Hoeflea algicola: one gene and its partner. The main gene of each other region encodes a partner of the protein of the gene in region 2 in a complex. Links are inferred from orthologs where the notes say so. Each region holds a gene or a part of one and is shown on either strand. Other genes may lie near its edges.

Region 1 (3,313 bases), 2.8 Mb from region 2 along the record:
CGTTGCGCAGCACCTGCCAAGTCGGCACGCTTCCACGCCAACAGCGGCCCGAATGGCACCGCCAGCAGCAGCGGCACCATCAGCGGACCAAACGTCAGGTTGAAGAACGGCGGGCCGACTGAAATCTTGGTTCCGGTCGTGGCTTCCAGCAACAGCGGGTAAAGCGTGCCGATCAAAACGGTGGCAGCCGCCGTTGTCAAAAACAGGTTGTTGAGCACCAGCGCCCCTTCGCGCGATATCGGAGCAAAAATGCCGCCCGCCTTCAAAGAGCCGGCGCGCAGGCCGAACAGCGCCAGGGCGCCGCCAATAAATACCACCAGAATAAGTAGGATGAATACGCCGCGAACCGGATCGGAAGCAAAGGAATGCACCGAGGTCAGCACGCCCGAACGGACCAGGAACGCGCCCAGCAGCGAAAACGAAAACGTCAGGATCGCCAGCAGTACGGTCCAGATCTTCAGCGCTTCACGCTTTTCCATCACCAGCGCCGAATGCAGCAGCGCGGTGCCGACCAGCCAGGGCATGAAGGAGGAGTTTTCCACCGGATCCCAGAACCACCAGCCACCCCAGCCAAGCTCATAATAGGCCCAGTAGCTGCCCATGGCGATGCCCGCGGTCAGGAAGACCCACGCCGCCAATGTCCAGGGCCGGACCCAGCGCGCCCAGGCCGCATCGATGCGACCCTCGATCAGCGCGGCGATGGCAAAGGCAAAGGAGATCGAGAAGCCGACATAGCCGAGATAGAGCAACGGCGGGTGGATCGCCAGCCCAACATCCTGAAGGATCGGGTTGAGGTCATTGCCTTCTATCGGCGGCAGATCAACCCGCGCGAACGGGTTCGAAGTCAGCAGCACGAACAGCAGAAACGCCACGGTGATCCAGGCCTGAACCGAAAGCACATTGGCTTTGAGCGTATCAGGCAGGTTGCGGCCAAACACCGCCACCAGCCCCGAAAACAGCGCCAGAATCAGCAGCCACAGCAACATCGAGCCTTCGTGATTGCCCCACACGCCGGTGATCTTGTAGAGCATCGGCTTGAGCGAATGCGAGTTCTCGATGACATTCTGGACCGAAAAATCCGATGTCACATAGGCATTGGTGAGCGCCACATAGGAGATCGCCACCAGCATCAGCGTGGTCAGCGCCGCCTTTGGGCCAACGGCCATCAGGCTTGCATCCCTGCGGCGCGCACCGATCAGCGGCACCAGCGACTGGACCACCGACGTCGCCAGGGCAAGAACAAGTGCGAAATGGCCGATCTCGGTTATCATGGCTTTTCTCCTTTGCCGCAGCGGCGTCAGTGACGCTCAATTGCCGGATGTGGGTTGATCCCCGACGCCCGGCGTCGGGTCGCCTTCCTGCCAGACGCCCTGTGCCTTGAGTGCGTCTGCAACTTCCTTGGGCATGTAATTCTCGTCATGCTTGGCCAGCACCATGTCGGCTTCGAAGATGCCCAGCTCGGGCGAGAACGTTCCTTCTGTCACCACTCCCTGCCCCTCGCGGAACAGGTCGGGGAGAATACCGACATAGTGCACCTTCACCGATGCGTTGGTATCGGTGACGGCAAAGGTTACCGTTGAATTCTCGCCGCGCTCTACCGAGCCTTCCTCGACAAGTCCGCCTAGCCGCACCCGCGTGCCCGGCGCCAGCGGTTGCGCCAGCACGTCGGTGGGCGAATTGAAAAACACGATCTGCTCGCGCAGCGCCGAGGTTACCAGTGCGGCCGCGCCCACCAGAAATACCGCACCTGCGGCAATGATAATCAATCTCTTCTGCTTGCGGTTCATCGGCTTTCCATCGCAATATTGAGACCCAGTTCAGTGGCGAGTTCGGCCAGTGCCCGGCCACCTTCGCTGTCTCCGGGGAATGTCAGCGATGCCTTTTGCAACGCCGCGCCCGCGGCGCCGGGATCGCCAAGCACCGCGTAGGAGCGCACCAGCCGCAGCCAGCCTTCCATATTGTCCGGGTTTTCGTTGAGCTTGGAATCGAGCGATTCCACCATGCCGCGGATCATTGCCATGCGGTCCTCGACCGGCATGCTGTCGGCGGCGGCAATATCGGCCTGGCTAGGCCCGCCCGGCGCAGCGCCGTTGACCGTATCCGGATTGACCCCCGGCAGAATAAACGGCGTCTTGATCGCCGCGGCCGGTTTACCCGGAGCGGACTGCAAGGCCGGCTTGGCCGGCGCCATCGGCACGCCGCCGAGCGTGGCCGTGGCAACCAGATCAAGTTCATCGGCAATGGCGACCAACCGCTGATTGTCAGCGCCTGGAGTGGCAAACACGGCAAATGCGCGATCGAGCGCGGTCTGCGCCCGGGCCTCTTCGCCGATCACGACAAGCGACCGCACCAGCCGCAGCCAGCCTTCAATGTTATCGGGATTTTCGCCAAGCCGGGATTCCAGCCCGCTGATCATCGTGCCAATCATCTCCTGGCGCTCTTGCGGGCTCATGTCCTGGGCGGCGACAACATCGGCAGCCGATGGTCCACGCGGCGTCGATCCCGCACCAGACAACGGGCCGGGAACCAGGCCGGAGCCCGCCTGCAACTCGGCAATATGAGTGCGCACGGCGGGAAGCCATGGCGCTTCGGCCGGTGCGCTCTCGGCCATGGCGGAAAAGGCCGACAACGCCGCCTCGCGCTTGCCCGATTGTGACAAACCCAGTGCCAGAAAGAACTGCGGCTTGGGATCGTTGGGATCAAGCTCGCGAGCGGTCTGGAAAGCTAGCCCCGCTTCTTCGGTGACAATGCCTCCGGCCTGCGAATACAGGGCTTCACCGAGATTGGACAACCGGCCCGCCGATGGCCCGAGGAGGGCGACCGCCTTGCGGAACGCAGTGACTGATTCCGCGAACTGTCCGGTCCTGAGATAAATCGGACCGAGCACTTCCCAGCCCCTGCCATCATCGGGGTTGGTGGCCAGATGCTGCTCGGCGCGGCTGACCAGCATGGCGATGTCGACATTTTCGGGATCGGCCTGGAGGCGCGCGGCCAACGGCAATTGCGGCAGGTCAGGCCGTCCGAGTTCCAGATAGACGGTGAGAGCCGCCAACGGCATGAACAGGGCGACAACAATGATCGCCGCACGGCGCAGACCACGGTTGTTGTGGCGGCCAACGCCGGCTTCGGCAGCATCGCTCTTGCGCGCTGCGGCCAGCAGTCTGCGCGAGATTTCGGTGCGCGCGACCTCCGCCTGCGCCGGTTCGACGAGGCCGCCGGCGAGATCGCGGTCAACCTCGGCCAATTGGTCACGATAGACTTCCACGTCATGGAGTTCCGGCACGTCCGACGATTGCGAACGAGATCGCGCCAA
Region 2 (3,308 bases):
CGATGGCGGCATAGGGATTGCCCAGTTCACCGAGAAATTTCAGCGCGTTCTCGTTCTTGTCCTTGTAGTTGATGCCCACCAGCACCACCCGCGAATCGCGCGCCAGTTCGAGCATGAACGGATGTTCCTGCCGGCAGGGAACGCACCAGGAGGCAAAGACATTGACCAGCGCCAGCTTGCCGGCGATCGCCGCATCATTGAGCGCCGGCAATTGCGCGCCGTTCACGCTCAGCCCGTCGAGCGGCGGCAGGTCCAGCGACGGCGCCTTCGAGCCGATCAGCACCGAGGGGATTTCGCTTGAATCACGGCCGAATTCGAGTTGATAGTAAAACACGCCGGCCAGACTGATGAACAGAATGAATGGCAGGAACGCCACCAGCAGACGGCGTTTTCCGTGGGGGGCCTGCGCCGCGTCGCTCATTGACTGGAACCCGTTGCCGTTTGCGAACGCCGGCGTATGCCTTGCGCCTTCAGTTCGGCCAACTCGCGCTTGCGCGCGCGGCCATCAAGAAGGATCGACACCAGCACCCCGACCAGCGTCACCGCCGTCGCCGCATAGGAAAGAAACACGAAGCTTTCGTGGCTCATCAGACTTGTCCCTTCGCGCTCAGCGCCCGATCGACTGGGCGGCTTGCCGGCGCATTGCCCGCACCCGCCGGCGCCAGATCTCGTTGCGCATAGCCATCAAATGCAGCGTGAAAAAGACCAGTGTATAGGCAAGCCCCATTACCAGCAGCGGATAGAGCATCGACGGGTCGATGGTCGGACCATCGAGCCGCATCACGCTCGCCGGTTGATGCAGCGTGTTCCACCAGTCGACCGAAAACTTGATGATCGGGATATTGATGAAGCCGACCAGCGTCAGCACCGCGGCGGGACGCGCCGCGCGGGACGGGTCATCCATCGCCTTGTGCAACGCGATCAGCCCCAGATACATCAAAAACAGCACGAACACCGATGTCAGCCGCGCATCCCAAACCCACCAGGTGCCCCACATTGGCCGGCCCCACAATGAGCCGGTCAAGAGCGACAGGAAGGTGAACGCCGCGCCGATCGGCAGCGCCGACTTGGCGGCAACATCTGCCAGCGGATGGCGCCACACCAGGGTGCCGACCGAGGCGATTGCCATCACCGAATAGCACATCATCGCAAGCCAGGCGGCGGGCACATGAATATACATGATCTGCACGGTGATGCCCTGCTGGTAATCCGCAGGCGCGGTAAACGACATATAGAGCCCGACCGCCAGTACCAGCACCGAGGCCACGGCCAGATAGGGCAGAATCCGCCCCGAAAGGGCAAGGAACCGGGTCGGGTTGGCCAGCCCGGTAAACCAGCCCTGGGAGATCGTGGTGTCGCTCATAGACTTTTTCTAATGCCTGTCGGGGCTGGTTTCAATGAAATAGATCAATCTGCCGCACCCTTCAGCGCCGCCGCCGAGGCCACGGGCCCGAGGGCTGCAAAAAACAGCGCGATTGCCGACAGGATCATGAACGGTGGCCAGAACGGGTCGGGGTCGGTGACCGCGGCGTAGGAGGCACTGACGCCGAAGATCAGGATCGGGATTGCCAGGGGAAGGATCAGGATCGACACCAGCAGCCCGCCGCGCGGCAGGGCGACGGCTACCGCAGCGCCAACCGCGCCGATAAACGAGATCGCCGGCGTGCCGACCAGAAGTGTCAGCATGACCGCACCGGTGGAAATCGCGCTCATGTTCATCAGCAGGCCCAAAAGCGGTGCCGCCAGCACCAGCGGCAACCCGGTGGCGAGCCAATGCGCCAGACTCTTGACGAACACGGTAAGCACCAGGGAGAACCAGTCCTGCATCGCCAGCATGTCGAGCGAGCCGTCTTCGCGGTCGGCCTGAAACAACCGATCGAGACCCAAAAGCGAGGCAAGCAGCGCGCCGATCCACAGGATTGCCGGGCCGATCCGAGCCAGAAGGTTGAGATCTGGGCCGATGCCGAAGGGAATGACCGCCACCACGGCGAGAAAGAACAGCACGCCGAGCATCGCCGCCCCGCCCGAGCGGGTGGCAATCGCCAGATCGCGCTTCAGCAGCGCCCTCATGACCAGGCCTCCACGGCATCGAAGGCGGCACGGTGATCGCCCGACAATTCCAGCGTCTTGACCGGATCGAGTCCCAGCGGCTGGTGGGTGGCCGCAATCGCTATTCCACCGCCGGACAGGTGCTCTCTCACCAGATCGGCAAACAATCCCGCCGACTGCTTGTCGAGCGCCGCCGTCGGCTCATCGAGGATCCACACGGGCCGCCACACCACCAAGAGCCGTGCCAGCGCGATACGCCGCTGCTGACCCGCAGACAGGTAGCCGAACGGCAGATGCGCCACGCCGGTAAGCCCGACGGCCTCGATCGCCGCATCGACCGACAGCCCGGTGCTGCTGTCACCGCGCTGAAAGCTTTTCCAGAAATCGAGGTTCTCCGACACCCGCAATTCGCGCTTCATGGCGTTGCGGTGCCCCAGATAATGGGCGTGTTCCGCAACCGCCATATCAGCCCCCGCATCGTCGCACAGCGAGAAACTACCCGAATCAGCCCGCAACAAACCCGCCAGAATCCTCAGCAGGGTCGATTTACCTGCGCCATTAGGCCCTGTGACAATCAGCGCTTCACCGCGCGCCAGCGTAAATCCGACATTGTCGAACAGCACGCTGTCGCCGCGGCGTCCCTTGAGATTGGTGGCTATTGCCTGCATCGGCCCCCGCATTTCGGCCGCCGCGTTCACCGCGCCGGACCCGCCCAAAAAACATTCGCATGGGCCATTGGTTGATCTGGCACCTTCATACGAAAGAATCTATAAGACCTGCAACCACGCCAGCGGTCGGCGTGAATTCCACCTAGTGCCGAACATGACAGCCGATCAGGCGTCACGGGCGGACTGCGGAAATGACCGTACCCGCACCCTTCTCCACGCGATCAGCGTGAACAAGGTGTTTGCCTTCAAAATTCGGCTGAACTGACGAAAGCGAGTTGCTCGTGGCCAAATCACTCGACAGCTTCAACTGCCGCTCCACCCTCAAGGTCGGTGACACCGACTATGTCTATTACAGTCTTGTCGAAGCCGAAAAGAACGGTTTGACCGGCATCTCTACACTTCCCTATTCGATGAAGGTAATTCTCGAAAACCTTCTGCGTAACGAGGACGGCCGCACGGTCAAGAAGGACGACATTCTCGCCGTCGTCGCCTGGCTTACCAACAAGGGCAAGGCCGACGCTGAAATAGCCTATCGTCCGGCCCGCGTGCTGATGCAGGATTTCACCGGCGTCCCCGCCGTGGTCGATCTGG

The links.
Region 1: the proteins of ccmB (region 2) and ccmE are in contact, whole or in part, in a solved structure (PDB 8CE8), measured with the Escherichia coli proteins. The link is inferred for Hoeflea algicola from one-to-one orthologs.

Annotation. Positions count from the first base shown.
Region 1 is NZ_JAOVZR010000001.1:207,814-211,126, reverse strand. Bases 48-3,047 are described here. They hold ccmE (cytochrome c maturation protein CcmE), read right to left. Parts: upstream 1,788-3,047; coding sequence 1,308-1,787; downstream 48-1,307. Other genes in these bases: ccmI (c-type cytochrome biogenesis protein CcmI), read right to left, coding at 1,784-3,047; OEG84_RS01120 (heme lyase CcmF/NrfE family subunit), read right to left, coding at 48-1,271. Also shown: more of OEG84_RS01120, read right to left, coding at 1-47; more of ccmI, read right to left, coding at 3,048-3,313. UniProt on the Escherichia coli protein: Heme chaperone required for the biogenesis of c-type cytochromes. Transiently binds heme delivered by CcmC and transfers the heme to apo-cytochromes in a process facilitated by CcmF and CcmH.
Region 2 is NZ_JAOVZR010000001.1:3,030,305-3,033,612, forward strand. What follows is about bases 240-3,234. They hold ccmB (heme exporter protein CcmB), read right to left. Parts: upstream 2,071-3,234; coding sequence 1,408-2,070; downstream 240-1,407. Other genes in these bases: OEG84_RS14860 (DsbE family thiol:disulfide interchange protein), read right to left, coding at 240-421; ccmD (heme exporter protein CcmD), read right to left, coding at 418-591; OEG84_RS14870 (heme ABC transporter permease), read right to left, coding at 608-1,363; ccmA (heme ABC exporter ATP-binding protein CcmA), read right to left, coding at 2,067-2,729; acnA (aconitate hydratase AcnA), read left to right, coding at 2,999-3,234. In the rest of the region: more of OEG84_RS14860, read right to left, coding at 1-239; more of acnA, read left to right, coding at 3,235-3,308. UniProt on the Escherichia coli protein: Required for the export of heme to the periplasm for the biogenesis of c-type cytochromes.